DNA from 2 places in the Variovorax sp. V213 genome. Region 2 is predicted to be linked to the other one. Evidence: predicted binding sites of a transcription regulator. Region 2 holds the regulator's gene; the other holds the start of a gene.
The links. The regulator sigma-54, encoded in region 2, starts transcription at its own class of promoters, with help from an activator protein. The targets are predictions, from matches to a motif close to TGGCANGNAANCTGCTTT.
Positions count from the first base shown of each region.

Region 1: a site for sigma-54 is predicted at 6,229-6,246, ahead of ACAM55_RS07560 (CmpA/NrtA family ABC transporter substrate-binding protein). Genes of this name have one in related genera too.

Region 1 covers NZ_AP028664.1:1,560,688-1,571,932, forward strand. The annotation lists gene ACAM55_RS07535 (protein kinase) at 1-173, shown strand, start outside; gene ACAM55_RS07540 (nitrate/nitrite transporter) at 191-1,459, opposite strand; gene ACAM55_RS07545 (ANTAR domain-containing protein) at 1,717-3,015, shown strand; gene ACAM55_RS07550 (ABC transporter ATP-binding protein) at 3,041-3,850, opposite strand; gene ntrB (nitrate ABC transporter permease) at 3,847-4,785, opposite strand; gene ACAM55_RS07560 (CmpA/NrtA family ABC transporter substrate-binding protein) at 4,799-6,043, opposite strand; gene ACAM55_RS07565 (nitrate- and nitrite sensing domain-containing protein) at 6,387-7,667, opposite strand; gene tsaD (tRNA (adenosine(37)-N6)-threonylcarbamoyltransferase complex transferase subunit TsaD) at 7,744-8,805, shown strand; gene ACAM55_RS07575 (alpha/beta hydrolase-fold protein) at 8,741-9,499, opposite strand; gene ACAM55_RS07580 (Hsp20/alpha crystallin family protein) at 9,689-10,060, opposite strand; gene ACAM55_RS07585 (branched-chain amino acid ABC transporter substrate-binding protein) at 10,182-11,245, shown strand, end outside.
Region 2 covers NZ_AP028664.1:4,688,756-4,700,000, reverse strand. The annotation lists gene ACAM55_RS22225 (SPOR domain-containing protein) at 1-543, shown strand, start outside; gene ACAM55_RS22220 (thiol:disulfide interchange protein DsbA/DsbL) at 716-1,363, shown strand; gene lptA (lipopolysaccharide transport periplasmic protein LptA) at 1,518-2,246, shown strand; gene lptB (LPS export ABC transporter ATP-binding protein) at 2,243-3,037, shown strand; gene rpoN (RNA polymerase factor sigma-54) at 3,055-4,650, shown strand; gene ACAM55_RS22200 (phospholipase D family protein) at 4,661-6,265, shown strand; gene ACAM55_RS22195 (hypothetical protein) at 6,267-6,392, opposite strand; gene ACAM55_RS22190 (YceI family protein) at 6,453-7,085, opposite strand; gene ACAM55_RS22185 (YceI family protein) at 7,144-7,722, opposite strand; gene ACAM55_RS22180 (cytochrome b) at 7,734-8,333, opposite strand; gene ACAM55_RS22175 (hybrid sensor histidine kinase/response regulator) at 8,424-10,223, opposite strand; gene ACAM55_RS22170 (class I SAM-dependent RNA methyltransferase) at 10,307-11,245, shown strand, end outside.

The DNA.
Region 1 (11,245 bases), 2.2 Mb from region 2:
CCGCCGAAGAAATGCTGCTCGCCCTGGAGCGGGGCGCTTCCCGCCCCGTCAGCGCACCCGCCGCCACGCCGCTGATCCGCCGCGATCCGGCTGCGCTCTACAAGATCGCGCTGGCCGTGTCGCTGCTGTTCAACGCACTGCTCGTGGTGTGGCTTCTCTTCCTGCCACGCTGACGGCGAGCGGAGGAAGGTCATGGGCGTGCCGCTTTCCGTGGGGGGACGTACTTCTTCGTTTCCGCCGGCTGGGGCGAGGTGCGCGCACGGCCGCCTTTTTCGGCCCAGGTGCGGGTCCAGCGGATCTGCATGACGCGCATCACGCCCAGCATCACCAGCGAGAGCGCGCCGAAGAACACGAAGCCCCAGACATAGCTGCCCAGGTACTGCTTCGACAGGCCCATGGCGTTGGGCACCAGGCCGCCGCCCAGCGCGCCGATCTCGCCGATCATCGAACCGGCCACCGCGGTGCTCGTGGGCCAGCGCAGCGGCACCAGCTGGAACAGCGCGCCGTTGCCCGCGCCCAGCGCGGCAAAACACACGATCAGGAGCAGCGTGGTGAGCGCCAGGGAGGACGACGAGATGCCCACCAGCACCAGGCCGAGAGCCACCACCAGCAGCACCAACGTGAGGGTGTTGACGCCGCCCCAGCGGTCGGAGATCCAGCCGCCCACGATGCGCACTGCGGCGCCCATGAAGGCGGCCAGCATCGTGAGCTGCCCGGCCTGCACCTTGCTCACGCCGAACTGGTCGTAGTAGTAGGACGGCAGGAAGGTGGTGAGGCCGATGAAGCCGCCGAAGGTCACGCCGTAGATGAGGCTGAACACCCAGCCGTCTTTTTCGAACAGGCAGGCGATGTGCTCGCGGAAACTCGCGTGGCTGTCGACGTCGGGCGGCTCCTTGGCAAACACGATCATCACGATCATCGGCACCAGGATGGCCGCGGCGGCCACGCCGTACACCGCCTGCCAGCCGAGCCACTGGGCGAGCGGCGGCGCCACCAGCACCGACACCGCGGTGCCCACGTTGCCGGCGCCCACCAGGCCCATGGCCAGGCCCTTGTGCTGCGGCGGGAACCAGCCCGAGCCCAGCGACAGCGCCACGCCGAAGCTTGCGCCCGCGATGCCCAGCAGCACGCCCATGGCCAGCAGGTCGTTGAAGCTCTTCACGAAGAAGAAGCCGAAAAGCATGGCCACCGCGATCAGGCCCATCTCGACCAGCGTGGCGTTCTTGCGGCCGATGTACTGCGACAGGATGCCGAGCGGAAAGCGCATCAGCGCGCCCGCGATGATGGGCACCGACAGCATCAGGCCCTTCTGCGCGGGCGAGAGGTCGAAGGTCTCGCCGATGAAGGGCGCCATGGCACCGTTCAGCACCCAGATGCAGCAGGAGAACGAGAAGTACAGAAAGGCCGAGAACAGCGTCGGGCCGTGGCCTGATTGCAAGAAGGTCCTGAAACTGGACATGGCGTTCAATCGTGCGAAATGCCGCGGCGCAGCTCTTCGGGAGCCGTGTCGACGGACGGGGTTGGGGCGGAGTGCCGGCAGCGGACGCTGTCGGCGTAGGGGTGCGTTCCGGCATGGGCAATGCCGGGACGGATGCAGGAGCCTGCAGCTTCACCAAAGCGGTGCTTCGTTACACCGCACCCCGATTGATGCAAGAGGCGTGCCTGCGTGAGCGGGCAGGCGTGGCCTATGCTTCCGGTGCCCTCAACCGCTTTGCCATGATGTCCCTTCTCGTCGTCCTGCCCAATGAATTCGCCGACCCCGCGCCGTTGCCGCAGCCATTGCAGCAGGCGCTGGCGGATACCGGCGCCGCCGCCAGCGAGCGGGCCACCTGCCACACGCTGGTGCAGCGGGTGGGGGTGCTTGCACCGCAACAGGTGCTGGCCTGCCTGCCGGCGCCGGCAGCGGCGCATCAGCTGCAGGCGCTGTTCGATGCGCTGAAGGAATGGAACGGCGCCCCGCCGTGCGCATTGAGCCTGGTGAGCGCGCCGCTCGACGGCGCGCAGCACGAAGCGCTGGTTGCGCTGGGCGTGCATGCGTGGCTGCCGCTCGATGCGATCGACGGCGCTTCGCTGGCCGGGCTGACCGCCCGGGCGCAGGCCCGCTGGCAGCGCGAAGCCGTGTTGCGGGCGGAACTCGACGGCCTGCGCACCCGCATGGACGAGCGCAAGTGGGTCGATCGCGCCAAGGGCCTGCTGATGTCCGCACGGGGCATCGGCGAGGACGAAGCCTTCGGCCTGCTGCGCGGTGCCGCCATGCATGCCAACCTGAGGCTGGGCGAGGTGTCGCGCTCGGTGATCGAGGCCGCGCAATGGGCCGATGCCATCAACCGCGCCGGACAGCTGCGCATGCTCTCGCAGCGGCTGGTGCGCGTGGCGGCGCAGCTGCTCGCCGGCATCGACGTGCAGCGCGCGCGGGTCCTGCGCACGCAATCGACCGAGCGGGTGCAGCAGAACCTGGATCATCTGGCCACTCTGGATCTGGGCGCGTCCGGCGTGCAGGCGCTGGGCGAGGTGCGGACGGCCTGGGATGGATTGGCCGCCTTGCTGGCCGCGCGGCCGGTGCCCGAGGGGCTGGCCGAGATCGATGCGCGTGGCGAGGCCTTGCTGTCGGCCGCCGAGGCCATGACGGACGCGCTGGAAGCCTCCGGCGCGCGGCGCGCGCTGCGCATCGTGAACATCTGCGGCCGCCAGCGCATGCGCGCGCAGCGCCTGGCGAAAGACGCCTTGCTCGCTTCGACCATTGCGGCAGAGGCTTCGCGCGGCCGGCTGCTGCCGACCATGAACGAGTTCGAGGCCGCGCTGGGCGAACTGGAGCGCGCGCCCCTCAGCTCACCCGAGATCCGCGCTGCGCTGGTTGCCGCGCGCGACGAATGGCTGCACCTGGTGGGCGGCGTGCAGGCGCTCGACAGTCCCGAGGGCCGGGCGACACTGGTGCGTTCCAGCGAAGCGCTGGTGGACACCTTCGAGCGCCTCACAGCCTGGTACGAGCACAGCCTGCAAGTCATCATGTCCTGACTCCGGTTGTGCGGCGCCTGTTGTATCAGGCTGCAACCTTCTCCACGTGCGCCTGGCGCGTATAAAGGAAGTCGATCACCGCCTTGCGGGCGTGCACGTAGACGGGGTCTTCGGCCAGTTCGACACGATTGCGCGGACGGGCGATGTCGACCGTCAGCACTTCGCCGATGGTGGCGGCAGGGCCGTTGGTGAGCATCACGATGCGGTCGCTCAAGAGCACCGCCTCGTCCACGTCGTGCGTGACCATGACGACGGTGCTCTGGGTCTTTTGCACGATGGCGAGCAACTCGTCCTGCAGCTTGGCGCGCGTGAGCGCATCGAGGGCGCCGAAGGGCTCGTCCATCAGCAGCACCTTGGGTTCCATCGACAGCGCGCGTGCAATGCCGACGCGCTGCTTCATGCCGCCCGATATTTCGCCAGGGCGCTTTTGCGCGGCCGGCGTGAGGCCGACCATCGCGAGCGCCGCATCGGTGCGCGCGCGCAGCTGCGCCTTGTTTTCGGTGGCGGCAAACACGCGTTCGACCGCGAGGTACACGTTCTCGAAACAGGTGAGCCAGGGCAGCAGCGAGTGGTTCTGGAAGACCACCGCGCGCTCCGGGCCCGGACCCTTGATTTCCCGGTTCGCGCACAGCAGCACGCCTTCTGTCGGCGTGGTCAGGCCGGCAATGAGGTTCAGCAGCGTCGACTTGCCGCAGCCCGAATGGCCGATGAGCGTGACGAACTCGCCCTTGGCCACGTTCAGGTTGATGCCCTGCAGCGCCAGGAAGCGCCCCTTGGGCGTCTTGAAGGCCTGTTCGACGCCGTGGATCTCGATGTACTTCGAATCGTCGTTCATGACTTCACCTCTTCGAACGTGAATGCCGTTGCAAGCTTGATGAGCGCGAACTCCAGCACCAGGCCGACGATGCCGATGACGAAGATCGCGATGATGATGTTGGCGACGTTGAGGTTGTTCCACTCGTCCCACACCCAGAAGCCGATGCCGACGCCGCCGGTGAGCATTTCGGCCGCGACGATCACCAGCCATGCGGTGCCCACAGCCAGGCGCACGCCGGTCAGCATGTAGGGCAGCACGGCGGGGAAGAGGATCTTGGTGAAGATCTTCCATTCGCTGAGGTTGAGCACCTTGGCCACGTTCATGTAGTCGCTCGGCACGCGCTGCACGCCGACGGCGGTATTGATCACCATCGGCCAGATCGAGCAGATGAAGATGGTCCAGATGGCCGCCGGGTTGGCACCCTTGAACACCAGCAGGCCAATGGGCAGCCACGCCAGCGGCGACACCGGACGCAGCAGGCTGATCAGCGGATTGAACATGCGCGATAGGAATTCGAAGCGCCCGATGGCAAAGCCCGCCGGAATGCCGACGGCCGCAGCGAGGCCGAAGCCCAGCGCCACGCGCTGGAGCGACGAGAGCACATTCCAGCCCACGCCCTGGTCGTTGGGACCCTTGCTGTAGAACGGGTCGCTGAACACCGTGAGCGCCTGCTGCCAGGTGGCCAGCGGTGACGGAAAGCCGGTGGTGCTTTTCATGGCGACCAATTCCCAGATCAGCACCAGCAGGCCGAAGCCGGCGAGCGGCGGCAGCACGCGCATCCAGAAGGCCCGCAGATCGATGGGTGAGCGTTGCTTCTGTTCCCTTTCCTTTTTAGGAGGAGGGGCGGGAAGAGGGGCCGCTTCGGTGCGGGCCACGGCCTCGCTCCGGCCCTCTGCCGCACGCGATAGAGGAAGAGAGGCGTCCAGGGGCGAATGGAATACAGCGCTGACCATGATGTGTTTCTCCTCAGGCATGCAGCTTGAAAGACTCGGCGTACTTCTTCGGATCCTTGCCGTCCCACACGGTGCCGTCGAACAGCTTGCTGCTGCGCATCGGGTCCTTGGGTACTGGCGTTTGCGTGGCGGCGGCGGCCTGCTTGTAGATGTCGATGCGGTTGATCTCGGTGGCCACCTTCAGGTAGTCGGGGTGCTCCTTCAGCAGGCCCCAGCGCTTGTGCTGCGTGAGGAACCACATGCCGTCCGACAGGTAGGGGAAGGTCACGGCGCCGCCGTTGTAGAACTTCATGTGGTTGGGGTCGTCCCAGCTCTTGCCCATGCCGTTGACGTAGCGGCCCAGGATGCGCTGGTTGATGGCGTCCACGCTGGTGTTCACGTAGCTCTTGTCGGCGATGGTCTCGGCCATCTTGTTCTTGTTCTGAAGGCCCGTGTCGATCCACTTGCCGGCCTCGATGATGGCCGCGGTGACGGCGCGCGCCGTGTTGGGATATTTCTTGACGAAGTCGCCCGTGGTGCCGAGCACCTTTTCGGGGTGGTCCTTCCAGATGTCCTGCGTCGTGATGGCCGTCACGCCGATGCCGTCCATGATCGCGCGCTGGCCCCAGGGCTCGCCCACGCAGTAGCCGTCCATGTTGCCGACGCGCATGTTGGCCACCATCTGCGGAGGCGGCACCGTGATGTTCTTGACGTCCTTGAACGGGTCGATGCCCGCGGAAGCCAGCCAGTAGTAGAGCCACATCGCGTGGGTGCCCGTGGGGAAGGTCTGGGCAAAGGTGTATTCGCGCTTTTCGCCGGCGATGAGCTTGGCGAGCGAGGCGGCATCCACCGCACCCTTGTCGGCGAGCTTCTTCGACAGCGTGATGGCCTGGCCGTTGTTGTTCAGGGTCATGAGCACGGCCATGTCCTTCTTGGGGCCGCTCAGGCCCAGGTGCACGCCGTAGACGAGGCCGTACAGCACGTGTGCCATGTCGAGCTCGCCGTTGACCAGCTTGTCGCGCACGCCGGCCCAGCTGGCTTCCTTGCTGGGCACGATCTTCACGCCATACTTCTTGTCGATGCCGAGCACCGAAGCCATCACCACGCTGGCGCAATCGGTCAGCGGGATGAAGCCGATCTTCACTTCCTCCTTCTCCGGCTTGTCGGAGCCCTGGGCCCAGACGGCGGCGCGCAGCGCGGGATCGATTCCCACGGCGCCAATGGCGGCGGCTTGCAGTACGCGGCGGCGGCTGAGGCGGGTTTTCAGCAGGTCGGTCATGTGACGGGCTCCGGTTGAAGGACAGACAAAAAAGGAAAAGCAAAAAACAAAAAAGGCGTCCGCACCGCGCAAGGGCTGCTCGAAAACGAGCCCTTGCGGGATGGGGACGCCTTTGTCCGATGTCGGTCGACAAACACCCGCCGTTGGGTGCTGCCTGCCTGGGACCCTTGGGTCCATGTACTACTTCAGCAAACTGTATGCCAGCTTTTCGGGCCCTCAGGTGCTATCAAATAGGCAGCAGAAGAGCGGCTGCCGGTGTGCGGCACGGTGGGCTGGGCCGGAAAGTCGGTTCCGTGCACGAATGTTGTGCGCCGCACCAATTCGAACGCCCGTGCCCGTTTCTTCAGCGTTGGGACGGCTCGGCCACAGGGAGGTAGTCGGCCATGGCGAGCATCGACTCGGCCACGTCGACGAGCCGGCGCTTCTGGTTCATGGCTGTCTTGAGCAGCATCTTGTGGGCTTCGCCCTCGGTCATCCGCCGGTGCGCCATCAGCAGGCCCTTGGCACGCTCGACCAGCTTGCGCTCATTGAGCGAGGCCCGCACGGTCTCGAGCTCGTCGCTCATGGCCTGCAGGCGGCGCGATTGCTCCTGAACCATGTCGAGCACCGAGCGCTCCAGGTGCCGGCCGTACTGGGCGGGCTCGGTGGCCTGGGTGTCGGCGTCGTCGAAGAAGGCCGCGCCTTCGGTTTGGGGCGCCAGGGTGCCAAGCACCTCCTCGTACTTCTGCAATTCGCTGCGCGCCTGCGTGGTCTTGCGGGCGCAGAGCTCGCGCAGGTCGGTGGCCAGGCGGTCCTCGACGGTCTTCATGGTGTCGATGCGGCGCGTGCAGCTGTCGAACCACGCCTGGCTCAACCGGGGGTCGGGTACGGCGGCCGAAGCCGCCTGGGCCGAGGTCACGCTCATCCGGCGCATGCGCTCGATCTCGGCCGTGGCCGCGTCGGACTGGCTGTGATGCCAGAGCGCCAGCACGCTGCTGCTGGAGAAATCGATAAAGACCTGGAAGCAGCGCTCCTGCAGCTCGATGAGATGCAGCCATTGCTGGCGCTGTGCCTCGTCGCGGCGCCCCACGGCCAGCGAGGCGGCGCCAAACGCGCGCTCCTGGCCTGCGAATTCCTTGCCCTGCATGAAATTGAACATCGCGACCAGGAGGCGCGAGATTTCGGGGTCGGTGGCGCCGTCGGCCGCTTCGAACACCACGGCCAGCAAGCCGGCGACGAGCTTGGCGAATGCCGCGGTGGCCTGCGCGGGCGTCAGCTCGAGCGCGCCGACGCGGCGGCGAAGGGCAGGCAGGCCGTCGAACCCCGGAAGCACCCAGGCAATGCGGCTGAAGAGGCGGGCGCTGTTGCCGGCGGTGGCTCCAGGACGCGCCTCGGTCTGGAGCTGGTCGAATCCAGCGCGTACCGCCTGTTCGAGCGCCAGGCATTCGGCAATCTGAGGATCGCGCTGGTCGGCGAAGCGGACGCCTCGCGAGGCGAGAAAGACGTTGGACATGCCGCGCTCCCGCTGCAGCGCATGAACGAGCCGCGCGATCAGGCCGACCAGGTCGCTGGTGCGCGCGAGCTGGTCCAGCTCGTCGATTTCGCACTTTCTGGCGGCGATCAGAAAACTCAGTCCGGATTTCATGAGGGGAAAGGGAGGGCGACAGGTGTGCTGCAACATCCGTGCCGTGCGGGATTTGCGCCCCGCCTACACTCGCAGGATGCTTCTCCTGGGAATCGAATCCTCCTGCGACGAAACCGGCGTGGCGCTGGTCGAATCGCACGGCAACGCGCTGCCGCTGCTGCGCGCGCACGCCCTGCACAGCCAGATCGCCATGCACCAGGCCTATGGCGGCGTGGTGCCCGAACTGGCCAGCCGCGACCACATCCGCCGCGTGCTGCCGCTGACCGAAACCGTGCTGGCCGAGGCGGGGCGCTCGCTGGCCGAAATCGACGTGGTCGCCTACACGCGCGGGCCAGGCCTCGCCGGCGCCTTGCTGGTGGGGGCGGGCGTGGCCTGCGCATTGGGCGCGGCGCTCGGCAAGCCGGTGCTCGGCGTGCATCACCTCGAAGGCCACTTGCTGTCGCCGTTCCTGAGTGCGGATCCGCCGGAATTTCCGTTCGTGGCACTGCTCGTGTCGGGTGGGCATACGCAGCTGATGCGGGTCGATGGCGTCGGGCGCTACGAGCTCCTGGGCGAAACCATCGACGATGCGGCCGGCGAGGCCTTCGACAAGAGCGCCAAGCTCATGGGCCTGCCGTATCCGGGCGGCCCCTGGCTGGCCAAGCTGGCGGAAAAGGGCAGCGCCACCGCCTTCAAGCTGCCGCGGCCGCTTCTGCACAGCGGCGATCTGGATTTCTCCTTCGCCGGGCTGAAGACCGCCGTGCTGACGCAGGCCAAGAAGCTCGGCACCGCGCTCGAAGCGAACAAGGCGGACCTTGCCGCGTCGACGCAGGCGGCGATCGTCGAGGTGCTGCTGAAGAAGTCGATGGCGGCGCTCGAGCAGACCGGCCTCAAGCGGCTCGTCGTGGCTGGCGGGGTGGGGGCGAACCGAAGCCTGCGCGAGCAATTGAACGCCGCCTGTGCGAAACGCGGCGTGCGCGTGCACTATCCGGAACTGCATCTGTGCACCGACAACGGCGCGATGATCGCCATGGCGGCCGCCATGCGGCTGCAGTCGGGCCTGGCGCAGGCCAGCGAGCGTTATGCCTTCGACGTCAAGCCGCGATGGCCCATGACGTCGCTGATGGCACCCGGGACACCCTCGCAGGTGCCCGCCTAGCCGCAGGACGCGGTGAGCGGCCGAGCGAGGGCACCGGCAGCACGTCGAGCATGTTGCGCCACAGCTGGCGCCACTGCGGCCAGTCGTGGCCGCCTTCGGTCGTGAAGACGCGGCCTTCGGGCAAGGCATCGGCCAGCAGCTTGTGGTTGCTGGCAAAGCGGTCGTCCAGGCCAAAGCCGAGATACAGCTTCGGCAGCCTCTGGGCTTGCTGGGGTTCCAGGTATTGCTTGAACCACGGCCACAGCTTGCGGTCGACTTCCTCGTCGGGCTGCGGGCCGGTGGGGGCCTGCCACGCGCGCAGGCCGCCAGCCTTGAGGATTTCGGCGCCGAGAACGCGCCGCCCCAGATAGGGGGCCAGCGCGACGATGCCGTCGACCGAGCCTGGCCTGGACAGTTCATGGATCAGCGCGCCGAAGCCGCCGATGGAAATGCCCACGAGCCAGATCGACTTGTAGCCCTTGGCCCGCTGCGGTTCGATGACGTCCGCATGCAGGCGCTCGCTGAGCGTCTGGTCGTAGTAGTAGGAAACGTCGGCATCCACCAGCAGCGAATCGGCGGCCAGGTGGCGCTCCCGGACGGCGCTGATGAAGCCTTCGCGCTCGAATTCGTCGGGTTTCAGATAAGCGCCCGGCAGGAAGACCAGGAGCGTCTCGGACCGTTCATTGTCTTTGGCTGGCTTGAGGTGCGTGATCATGGTGTGCCTTGAGGGGGCACCCGAATCCGCACCGCAAGGATTCGGTGCGCTTGCGAGACGCCCACGAAGAAGAAAAATGTGAAAACGTCACATCATGTGACGTTATCCGCTGCCCTATTGTGAATAGGGAGTGCGAATAAAGTCAAAAACAAAAGTTAACGACACTTTCCTCTCGTGGGCTTTGCAAACTCAGTTGATCTGCAACGCCGAGATCTGGCTGGCTGGCACTTTTTTGCCGAGCTTCAGCGTGAGCACGCCATTCTCGAGCTTGGCTTCGCTCGAGGCCACTTCGATGTCCAGCGGCAGTTCGTAGGCGGCCTTGAACTGGCGCTTGGCCTCGGCCTTGCTGTCGATGCGGACCACGGCACCTTCGATGCCGATCGTGAGGTCTTCGCGCGAGAGGCCCGGCACATCGAGGGAAAGGGTCCAGCTCTTGTCGTCCTGTTCGACGAGCGGCGAGCGGCTTGCTCCGGCGAAGGCTTCGTTGACGAAGCGCTCGAAGGCGCGGTCGTACGAACGGGGAGCGAAGCGGGCCGTGCGAAGGGTGGGTGCGAAAAACATGTGAGAACTCCTGAATGAACACAATGGGGACAAGGAATGTGTGTCCCTTACACTGCGCGGCCATTCAATCCTGAGTGCCGCTTGACACCCATCTAGGCATGGCCGCACCCGTTTCAAGACAATGAATCCCCCCTTTATTTGGCGTCGCAAGGCCTTGAAATTTGCGGTGCTGGCGCTATGCGCAGCGCCCTTTGCCGCGCAGGCGCAGACGCCGTCCGCAGCACCCGCGCCCATTCGCCTTGCGTTGATCGAAAGCATGAGCGGCCCGTTTGCCAACACCGGCGAGGCGGTCTTCCGCAACCTGCTGTGGGCCGTGGAGCGCGTGAATGCGCGCGGCGGCATCAAGCTGCCTGGCGGGGCACGGCCGCTGCAGCTTGACCGCTACGACAGCAAGGGGCAGAACGAAGAGGCGCTGTCGGCATTGCGCGCGGCCATGGACGATGGTGCGCGCATCGTGCTGCAGGGCAACTCCTCGGCCACCGCCGCGGCGCTGGTCGATGCCATCGAGAAGAACAACGATCGCGATCCTTCGCGGCGCGTGATCTTTCTCAACTACGCGGCCGTCGATCCGGTGCTCACCAACGAGCGCTGCAGCTTCTGGCACTTTCGCTTCGACGCCCATGCCGACATGCGCGTGGCTGCGCTGATGGAGGTGGTGAAGGACGATGCGGCGCTCAAGCGCGCGTATCTCATCGGGCAGGACTACAGCTTCGGCCAGGCGGTGCTGCGCGAATCGAAGCGCCAGCTGGGCGTGCAACGGCCAGACGTGGAAATCGTCGGGGACGAACTGCACCCGATGGGCCGGGTGAAGGATTTCGCGCCCTATGCCAGCAAGATCCTCGCGAGTGGCGCGCAGGCGGTGTTCACCGGCAACTGGGGCAACGACCTCACGCTGCTGGTGAAGGCGGCGCGCGAAGCCGGATTCAACGGCACGTTCTATACCTTCTATGGCAACGCGCTCGGTGCGCCCGCGGCCATCGGCGATGCCGGCATCGGCCGCGTGATCGCGGTGGCCGACTGGCTGCCCAACGTGCAGACCGTGCAGTCCGAGGCGTTCTACCGCGCCTTCCGCGCGCGCTTTCCGAAGCCGGCTGACGACTACGTGCACATGCGCATGCAGCTGCTCGTGGAGTCGCTGGCGCAATCGATCGAGCGCGCGGGCAGTGTCGAAGCGGTGGCCGTGGC
Region 2 (11,245 bases):
GCGCCCTTGGCGGGCAAGGCCGGCGCACCCAAGCCGGCTGCCACCGGACCCGTCGCGCCGGCCGGCGGCGACACCACCGCCGTGGCACCGGCCACCGCACCGCCGCCGGCCCCGCCGGCCCCGCCGGTGCCCGTGGTGGTGGCTCCAAAGCCCCCGCGTCCGGCGCCGGTGCCGGCCGAGGCCAATCCGCTGCCGCCGTCGAACGATCCGCTGGGCGACCTTGCCCGCGCGCGGGCCGGCGGCAGCAGCAGCACCACCACCGCTTCCGCCGCGCCCAGCAGCAACAGCGGGGCAGCGGGGGCCGATCCGTTCATGTATTTCGTGCAGGCTGGCGCCTTCCGCACCACCGAAGACGCCGAGGCCCAGCGCGCCAAGCTGTCGTTGATGGGCGTCGAGGCCCGCGTCACCGAGCGCGAGCAGGCCGGCCGCACCGTCTACCGGGTGCGCGCGGGCCCGTTCAACAAGAAGGACGATGCCGACCGCCTGAAAGAGCGGCTCGACAGCGGCGGCCTCGAATCGGCGCTGGTGCGCGTCCAGCGCTGAGATCGACGAGCCGCCGGCCGCGGCATCCGCGAGCGGCGGTCACGAATATTCTTTAAGCTTCGCCGCGCGGCACGGGCCGCCGCCGACCCGGATTGTCCTGGGCAAGCCGCATGCGGGAACTCCGCGCGGCGCGCCGGCTCAGTCTGCCGTACCCAACAGGAGAACTCTTTCAATGAAACGTCGTGATTTTTCGCTGGCCGCCACCTCGCTCGGGGTGCTTTCCCTGGCTGGCAACACCGCGCACGCCCAGGCGCGCGTGCCCAAGGCCGGCACCGAGTACCTGGTGCTCGACAAGCGCGTGGCGGTCGATGCGCCCGCGGGCAAGATCGAAGTGATCGAGTTCTTCTCGTACAACTGCCCGCACTGCAACGATTTCGAGCCGCAGCTCGAAGCCTGGCTCAAGACCGTGCCGAAGGAAGTGGCCTTCCGCCGCGTGCCCGTGCCTTTCGTGGGCAACGACGTCGAAGCCAAGCAGCGCCTGTACTACGCGCTCGAAACGCTGGGCAAGGTCGACGAATTCCAGCCGAAGGTGTTCGACGCGATCCACAAGCAGCGCCAGAACGTGAACGGCGACGCCAACATCATTGCCTGGGCCACCGCCAACGGCCTGGACGGCGCCAAGTTCAAGGAGGTCTTCACCTCGTTCGGCGTGGCCAGCAAGGCCAAGCGCGCCTCGCAGATGACCGACGCCTACAAGGTGGCCGGCGTTCCGGCCCTGGCCATTGCCGGCCGCTGGTATGTGGACGGCGAAACGGCCGGCAACATGACCAAGGCGCTCCAGGTCACCAACTTCCTGATCGGCGAAGCCAAGAAGGGCTGACCCCCTTTTCCGGGGGGTATCACCTGCGGCCGGCGGAGCCGGTTTCGCGGTGTTTCCGGATGGATGTCAAGCCCGCTTTGGCGGGCTTTTTCATCCGTGCGTGCAGGGCTGGCGCCATCTGCCGCATACAATGCAGAGCAAGTTTCGTGCCTCTATGACATTGCACTCCTACTCCAACACCACCCCTCTTGTTCGCCGCCTCGGCCGCCTGACTCGCCTGAGCGTTGGCGCGCTGTTGCTGGCCGGTCTCGCCTCGGGCGCCCTGGCCGAGACGGCCGACCGCACCAAGCCGATGAACATCGAGTCCGACGCGATGCGTTATGACGACCTCAAGCAGACGAGCGTGTTCACCGGGAACGTGCTGGTCACGAAGGGCACGATCATCATCCGCGGCGCGCGCATCGACGTGCGGCAGGACGCCGAGGGCTACCAGTACGGGGTGGTCACGGCGGCTCCCGGCAAGCGGGCCTATTACAAGCAGAAGCGCAATGCGCCCGACGAGTGGATCGAGGGCGAGTCCGAGGTCATCGAATACGACAGCCGCGCCGACAACGTCAAGTTCATCCGCAATGCCGTCATGCGCCGCCTGCTGGGCGCCACGCCGAACGACGAAAGCAGCGGCGCGCTCATTGTCTATGACCAGAGCAACGACACCTACACGGTCAACGGTTCCACCGTGCCGCCGAACACCGGGGTGAATGCGCCCGCGGGCGGGGGGCGGGTGAAGACCATCCTGACGCCCAAGAGCGCCACGGCGCCCGCGCCAGGCGCCTCGGCTCCGGCCGGCGGACGGGCCGCGCCAGCGGCGCCCCAGCCGGCACCCGGTGCCGGCCTGCGCTCGACCACCACGCTCGGCGGCGGCGAAGGGGAAGGGCGCAAGTGATCGAAGCTGCTGGAATCCAGAATACCAACGGCACGCCGGGCAGCCGCCTGGTGGTGCGGGGCCTGCAGAAAAGCTACGGCAGCCGCAAGGTCGTCAAGGATGTCTCGCTAGACGTTCAAAAGGGCGAAGTCGTCGGGCTTCTGGGCCCCAACGGCGCCGGCAAGACCACCTCGTTCTACATGATCGTGGGCCTGGTGCGGGCCGATGCTGGCGAGATCACCATCGACGGCGAACCCATTGCGCACATGCCGATCCACCGGCGCGCCCGCATGGGCCTGAGCTACCTGCCGCAGGAAGCCTCCATCTTCCGCAAGCTCACGGTCGAGGAAAACGTGCGCGCCGTGCTCGAGCTCCAGCGCGAGCCCGATGGCAATGGCAAGCCCGCCCCCCTGTCCAAGCAACGCACCGAAGAGCGGCTCTCAGGGCTGCTGGCCGACCTGCGGGTGGATCATCTGCGCGATTCTCCGGCGCTCGCGCTCTCGGGCGGCGAACGGCGCCGGGTCGAAATTGCCCGCGCGCTGGCCACGCAGCCGCGCTTCATCCTGCTGGACGAGCCCTTTGCCGGCATCGACCCGATCGCGGTGATCGAGATCCAGCGGATCATCAGCTTCCTGAAAGAACGCGGCATCGGCGTGCTCATCACCGACCACAACGTGCGTGAAACGCTGGGCATCTGCGATCACGCGTTCATCATCAGCGACGGGCATGTGCTGGCACAAGGCACGCCCTCGGAGATCGTCGACAACGCCGAAGTACGCAGGGTGTACCTCGGCGAGCACTTCCGGATGTAAGGGAGGAGTCGGTCTCCATGAAGCAAGGGCTGTCCCTTCGCGTCTCGCAGCATCTGGCGCTCACGCCCCAGCTGCAGCAGTCGATCCGGCTGCTGCAGCTCTCCACGCTCGAACTGAGCCAGGAGGTCGAGCAGATGCTGGACGAGAACCCGTTCCTCGAACGCACCGCGGAAGAAGCGGCGCGCGAGGAATTCGGCCTCGATGCCATCGATACCCCGGTGCCGCGCGATGAGTCGTCGGGCGAGGCCGGCGAGAGCGACTTCGCCTCGGCCCCGACGAGCAGCGCGGCCACCACATCCAGCGAAACCACCGCGGCGGCCGACACCGACATTCCCGCCGCCGACGCCACCGAGCGCGAGCCCGACTGGGAGGGCGACGGCACCGTCGACATGGCGCCGGACGACAGCGAGTGGGGCAGCGACGCCCCCGCGCGCCAGAACAATCTTGGCGACGACGAGCGCGCCGACGCCACCGAACTCGCGCGCAGCCAGGAGTCGCTGCAGTCCTTCCTGCACCGGCAGGCGCTCAGCCTCCGGCTCAACGAGAACGACAGCGCCGCGCTGCGCTTCCTGATCGAATCGCTCAACGACGACGGCTACCTCGAAGATTCGCTGCCGGCGCTGGCCTCGGGCCTCGCGGGCGACGACAACGACCAGTTCGACGAACTGGTGCATCACTTCCAGGTGGCGCTCGGCCTGCTGCAGAGCCTGGAGCCGGCCGGTGTCGGCGCGCGCGACCTGGGCGAATGCCTCGGCATCCAGCTGCGCGCGCTCGCGAGCGAAGACGAAACCGAAGAGCATGCCCTGGTCCGCAAGACCGCCATTGCCATCTGCAAGCAGCCGATGGAGCTGCTCGCGCGGCGCGACTTCAAGCGCCTGGCCACGCTCACCCGCACCAACGAAGACCTGGTGCGCTCGGCGCTGCAGATCATCGCGCGCCTGGAGCCCAAGCCGGGCCGCCGTTTTGTCGACGTCGAGCGCAACATCGTGATCCCCGACGTGATCGTCACCAAGATCGGCCGCGGCACCAACGTCAAGTTCCGCGTCATGCTCAACCCCGAGGTGATGCCGCGGCTGCGCGTGCACGACATCTACGCCGGCGCGCTCAAGTCGCACAAGGGCGAGGGCAGCCAGGCGCTGTCGCAGCGGCTGCAGGAGGCGCGCTGGTTCATCAAGAACATCCAGCAGCGCTTCGACACCATCCTGCGCGTCAGCAACGCCATCGTCGAGCGGCAGAAAAGCTACTTCGTGCACGGCGAGCTCGCGATGCGGCCGCTGGTGCTGCGCGAGATCGCCGACGAGCTCGGCCTGCACGAATCGACCATCTCGCGCGTGACCACCGCCAAGTACATGGCCACGCCCTTCGGCACGGTCGAGCTCAAGTACTTCTTCGGCTCAGCGCTCGGCACCGAGACCGGCGGCAATGCATCGAGCACCGCGGTGCGCGCGCTGATCAAGCAGTTCGTGAGTTCCGAGAGCATCAAGAAACCGCTGTCCGACAGCCAGATTTCCGAGATGCTCAAGGAGCAGGGCATCGAATGCGCGCGCCGCACCGTGGCCAAGTACCGCGAGGCGCTGCGCATCGCGCCCGCCAACCTGCGCAAGGCGTTGTAGAAAGCCGTCGATGGCCGGTCGCCGCCTGCTGTCGCGCTGTGGGCATTGGGTCTTCGCCATGGCGGCGGCGCTGCTGCTTGCCGGCTGCGCCACCCTGCCCGACGAAGCGCCGCGCCCACCCACCAGGGCCATGGCCGTGTCGGCCGACACCGCGCTCGGCAAGATCGCCCTGGCCGCGCAGCCCGACCCCGACCTCAGCGGTTTTCGCCTGATGCCGGGCGGCGACTTCGCCTTCGACACGCGCATCCAGCTCGCGCGGCGCGCCCAGCGCACGCTCGACGTGCAGTACTACCAGATCGAGAACGACGAGACCGGCCGCTACCTGCTGCGCACCCTGCGCGACGCCGCCGGGCGCGGCGTTCGCGTGCGGCTGCTGATGGACGACCTCTACACCTCGGGCGAGGACGAACTGCTGCTCGGCCTTGCCGCCACGCCGAACGTCGAGTTGCGCCTCTTCAACCCGTTTCCGGCCGGGCGCGGCAGCCTGCTCAAGCGCTTCGCGGCCTCGCTCTTCGACTTCAGCCGCGTCAACCGGCGCATGCACAACAAGCTCTTCATTGCCGACGGCGCCATGGCGGTGGCGGGCGGCCGCAACATCGGCAACCAGTACTTCAGGCGCACGGCGGGCGAGAATTTTCTCGATCTCGACACCTTCGTGACCGGTGCGCTGGTGCCGCGCCTCGGCACCCTGTTCGACCAGTACTGGAACAGCGCCTACGTGCGGCCCATCCAGTCGGTGGTGGCCACCGGTGTGCCGCGCGAAGAGTTGCAAAAGCGCTTCGAAGCCGCCACCGGCCCCGACACCACGCCGCCGCCGCCTCGGCCCGCCCCCAACGACCTGCTGGGCTACAGCCCGATGGCCGAGGACCTTGCCACTGGCAAGCTCGGCCTGATCTGGGCCCTTGCCGAGGCCTACGCCGATTCGCCCGACCGCGTGATCGGCAAGACGGCGTCGTACGGCGGCGTGCCGCTGCTCGACGTCGACAGCGTGCGCTACAACGTGGTCGAGCAGATGCGCCGCGCGCGCTCCGAAGTGACCATCGTCTCGCCCTACCTGATTCCGGGCGAGGCCGGCCTGGAGGTGATGCGCGAGATCCGCCGTCGCAACGTGAAGATCAGCGTGATCACCAATTCGCTCGCCGCCACCGACGAGCCCCTGGTCCACACCGCCTACCGCCGCTACCGGCCGGACATGCTGAAGCTGGGCGCCGACCTGTACGAGCTCAGCACCACGCGCACCCGCCGCAGCGTGCGGCTCGGCCTCTTCGGCACCTCGGTCGGCCGGCTGCATGCCAAGTCGGCCGTCATCGACCGGCAGGTACTTTTCGTCGGCTCGATGAATTTCGATCCGCGCTCCGAAACGCACAACACCGAGATCGGCCTTTTCATCCGCAGCCCCGAGATGGCGCAGCAGGCGCTCAAGCTCATCGACGTGCTCAAGCAGCAGGGCGCCTACCGCTTGCGCTTTGCCGAGGGCGGCAACCCATCGCGCATCGAGTGGATCAGCGAGGAGGCCGGCAAGACCACCGTGCTGAACGAGGAGCCCGACTCCGATTTCTGGGGCCGCGCCATGCTCGAGCTGCTGGCGCCGCTCACGCCCGAGAGCCTGCTTTAGCTCAGCTTGCGCGCACGCCCGACAGCAGCTTGAGGCCCAGCAGCACCATCACGCCGCCGGCCGCGCGGTCGATCCAGGCCTTGTAGCGCAGGTAGGCCGACCGCAGCGCCGCCGCAATCGCAAACACGCCACCATCGCGCCCGCGATGCCCAGCAGTGCAACCGTGATGTCGGTCATGATTTCTTGGTTATTGCTGCACGTTGACGGCTTCGACCTGCACCAGCAGCTTCACCTTGTTCTCGAAGCCGAAGTTCAAGCCCCAGGTGATGCCCCAGTCGCTGCGCTGCACCGTGGTCTCGAAGTCGCCGCCGCAGACCTGGCGGTTGATGAGCGGGTTCAGGTAGCAGTTGAAGCGCACGGCCTTGAGTGTGACCGGTTTGGTCTGGCCCATCAGCGTGAGCGTGCCCGGCACGTCGACCACCTTGTCGCCGTTGAATTCGATGCGGTCCGCCACGAAGCGGCCGGTCGGAAACTCGGCCACGTTGAAGAAATCCTTGCTTTGCACGTGGCGGTTGAGCAGGTCGACGCCGGTGTTGATGGAGCTGATGTCCATCGTGATGTCGACCCTGCCGCTGCTGCCGGTGCCGTCGATCTGCACCGAACCGTCCTTGGTGCTGAAGCGGCCGCGGTTGGTGGTGGTGCCGTAGTGCCCCATCTCGTACATCACGAAGGTGTGGGTCGGGTCGATCACGTAGCTGGCGTTCTTCACCGGGCCGCCCGCGGGCCTGGCGGCGACGGGCGGTGCCGTGTACTCCTGCGCCGGGGCGGGAGTGGCAATGGTCGCTGCAGACAGCGCGGCAGCGAGGAAGAGCTTCTTCATGGCAATGGGCGTGCTTGGCGTGAAAACGAAATCGAAAAAAAGAAAGAAAAGCGGCGGCTCAAAGCGGACCGAGGCCAGCGAGCGTGAACTTGAAGCGAACCTGCACGTCGTTGCCGATCACCGAGGTGTCGGTCCATTCGCCGTCGCCCACCTTGTAGTCGAGCCGCTGGATCGTAAAGCTTCCGGTGGCCACCGCGTAGCCGCCCGATGGCGCAATGGTCACCGGCACCGTGACCTGCCGCGAAATGTTCTTGATGGTGAGCTTGCCCGCCATCTCGAACCGGCCTTCGCCCAGCGCCTTGATGGCGCTCGACTGGAAGCTGGCCTGCGGAAAATGTCCGGTGTCGAACCACGGGGCCTTGGGCAGTTCGGCGTCGCTCATCGGCACGCCGAGCGATGCGCTCGCCGTGTCGATCTGCAGCGCGACGGTGCCGCCTTCGGGCTTCCGCGGGTCGAATGCCACCTGCGCGTCGAACTTCTTGAACGTGCCTTCCACCGGCACGCCCATCTGCTTGCTGACGAAGGCGATCTGGCTCTTGTCGGCCACGAGCCGGGTCGCCGTTGCGGGCTCGGCGCCCGCGGGCGACAGGGCGGCGAACGCGGCGGCCGCGAGAAAGAGACGGAAGACTCGGTTCATCTGGCGGATTCCTAGCGTGGCGCGGGCCACATGCGTTTCAGGATGCCGTCGCGGTCGATCCAGTGGTGCTTGAGCACCGCCGCCACGTGCAGCAGCGCCACCGCGGCCAGCGTGAACGCGCTGCCCTTGTGCAGCGGCTTCAGCACGGCCTCGGCCAGTTCCTTGTCGACCGGCATGAAGTCCGGCAGCGGCAGCACGCCGAACCACACGACCGGAAACCCGAGCGCCGAACTGTAGGCCCAGCCGAACAGCGGCACCGCGAGGAACAGCAGGTACATCAGCGCATGGCTCGCCCGGTAGCCGGTGCGCTGCCAGCGCGGCATGGCCGCCGCCGCATGCGACGGCAATGGCGGCGGCGGATGGCGCAGCCGCCACAGCAGCCGCAGGGCCGACAGCAGCAGGATCGTCACCCCGGCCCATTTGTGCCAGTTGTAGAGCTTGATGCGGGCCGGCGAGAGCGGCAGGCCGGTCATGTAGAGGCCGACACCGAGCGAGCCGACGATCATGGCCGCGAGCAGCCAGTGCAGCGCCATGGCCACCGGGCCATAGCGCAGGTCGGCGGGCGTTTCGGCAATGGCGGTGGCGGAAGATGGAGGTGTGTCGGCAGGCATCGGAAGCAGGACCAGCGGCCTGTGCGCGGAGCATATATCGGAAGCGGCGAAGGCACCGCACGAGCCGTGCCAGGCGCACGGCCGGCGGGGTCAGCGCCGCGATGAGGCCTGCTGCGCCTGCAGCAGCACGGCATGCAGCTCGGCCGGCTGCACCGGCTTGCGCAGCGCATGCCAGCCGCGCTCCGCGGCCAACCGATGGGTGGCTTCGCCGATGTCGGCCGAGATCAGCGCAATGGTGAGCGACGGCTTCTGCCGCTGCAGCCGTTCTGCCAGCGCGATGCCGTCGAGCCCGCCCGGCAGCCGGATGTCGCACAGCGCCGCGTCGAGCGCGCGCAGGTCGGCCAGCGCCAGCGCCTCGGCCGCGCTGCCGTAGACGCGCGGCGCAAGCTGCCATTGCCTCAGCAGCGCACTGAGGCTGTCGGCCACCACGGCGTTGTCTTCCACCACCAGGACGGCGAGGCCCGGCTGCAATGCGCGCGCCGCCGCGTCGGACGGCGGCGGCGCCAGCGGCGAAGGAGCCGGCGGCACCGGCGCATCGGCAGGTGCCGCGGGCAGCTCGAATCCGAACACCGAGCCGCGCCCCGGCGCCGAGCGCAGCGACACCTCGATGCCGAGCTGCCCGGCCAGCCTCCGCACGATCGCCAGGCCCAGCCCGTGGCCGCGCTGCAGGTTGCGCTCGACATTGCCGACCTGCTCGAAGTCGCCGAACACCCGCTCATGCGAATCCGCCGCAATGCCGATGCCGCTGTCGCGCACCTCGACGCGCCAGGCGCGCCCGGTGTCGCGCCGGCGCGCCCGCACCGCCAGCAGCACCCGGCCGCGCGGCGTGAACTTGACGGCGTTGTCGACCAGGTTGGCCAGCACGCGGCGCAGCGAGACGGCATCGGCCCAGGCCACCGCATCCGCGGGGCAGCGCAGCCTGACGCGGCCGTGGCCGAGCTGGCGCGCCAGCTCGCGCAGCAGCGGCGCCAGCGACACCGCCACCGGCTGCAGCGGATCGGCCGCCGCCTCGATGCGGCCGATTTCGAGCAGCTGGTTGGTGAGGCCTTCGAGCGCCTGCTGCGCCCGCGCGAGCGACGCCACCGTGTGCTGCACCAGCGGCGCGTCGGCGCCGTTGTTCAGCTGCTGGCGCAGCACCTCGGCCTGCAGGCCGATGGCCATCACCGGCTGGCGCAGGTCGTGGTTGGCTGCCGAGAAGAAGCGCAGCCGCTCGGCCTGGGCCCGTTCGGAGGCGCGCAGGCCGGCCAGCGCCTGCTCGCGCAGGTTGCGCTCGTTGAGGCGCAGGCCGATGTTTTCTTCGAGCTGGCGCGAGCGTTCGGCCACCAGCTTCCACATCATCGCGGTCAGGCCGATGCCGATGACCGACACGGCCATCATCGTCGGTGCGCCGAGCCACAGCCCGGTGAGGATCACGGGCGCCAGCAGCAGCGTGATCGCCAGCTGCGTGGCCGGCGTGTAGAACGAGACCGAGAACGCCGACGAGAGCGTCATTCCCATCAGCATCAGCCCGAGGAGCAGCTGCTGCTCGGCGTGGCCCGTGTTGAACAGCAGCACGCCGGCCAGGCCGTGCGCCAGCTCCCAGATGCCGGTGCGCACGGTGTGCAGGCGCTGCGCCTGGCGCAAACTCTCGGGCGTGATGGGATCGGGCAGGCGCTGGGGAAAGAAGCCGCGCATGACCGTCACCAACGTGATCAGCGAGATCCACACCAGTGCATGAGCGAGCGAGTATTGCCAGGCGAAGAGGGCCGCCACGCTGCAGTTCAGCAGGTATTGCACCAGCAGCACCGGGCCGATGGGGCGGACGGAGAGCCGCAGCACCTCGCACTCGATCGCAAAGCGGTCGTTCCCGGCAACAACCGGAGCAACCATGGGCGCGGTGGTGGAATTCATCGGCCGAGCCACTATATAGAGAAGCGGCCGGGGCGGCGACAATGGCGTTTCCCCAGCCGGCCGATGATGATGGCAAACCCCTTGTGAACGATCTTTCTCTTTTCCTGCCTTGCGCCGCCGGCGTCGAGGAATTCCTGGCGCAGGAAGTCCATGCGCTCACAGGCCGCGTCGGGCAAGACCTGCTCACCCTGCGCGGCGGCGTGCGGGTGCGCGCCGAATGGCGCGACGCGCTCAAGCTCAACCTGCACAGCCGGCTCGCGCAGCGCGTGCTGGTCGAACTGGCCCATGCGCCCTACCGCAGCGAGAACGACCTGTACGCCATCGCGAGCGGCGTGGCCTGGGAGATCTGGTTCACGCCCAAGCAGACCTTCAAGATCGAGACCACGGCGCAGCACAGCCCGCTGCAGAGCCTGAACTTCGCCACGCTGCGCATCAAGGACGCGATTGCCGACCGCTTCCGCGCCAAGGCCAACGGCGTGCGCCCCAGCATCGAGACGCAGTGGCCCGACTGCCGCGTGTTCGCCCACCTGACCACCGAGCACTGCACGCTCTACATCGACACGTCGGGCGAGCCGCTCTTCAAGCGCGGCTGGCGGCAGGACAAGGGCGATGCGCCGCTGAAGGAAACGCTGGCCGCCGCCATGCTGGCCGCCAGTGGCTGGTGGAACCCCGAAACCGGCCAGGTGGCCGCCGAGCCGCTGTACGACCCCTGCTGCGGCAGCGGCACCATCGCCATCGAGGCGGCGCAGATTGCGCGCGGCATCCCGGCCGGATCGCTGCGGCGCTTCGGCTTCGAGAAGCTGCTGCCGTTTCAGGCCCACGTGTGGGAGGCGATCAGGAAAGACGCCCAATCCTCGGGCACCGTGCGAGAAGTCGCGATCTTCGGCTCCGACGTTTCGCACCGCATGGTCGACTTTGCCGAACGCAACGCGGAGCGCGCGGGCGTCGCCGAGGCCATCGAATTCCGCGGCGGCGACGCGCTGCAGCGCATGCCGCCCGCCGGGGGCGGTGTGATCATGCTC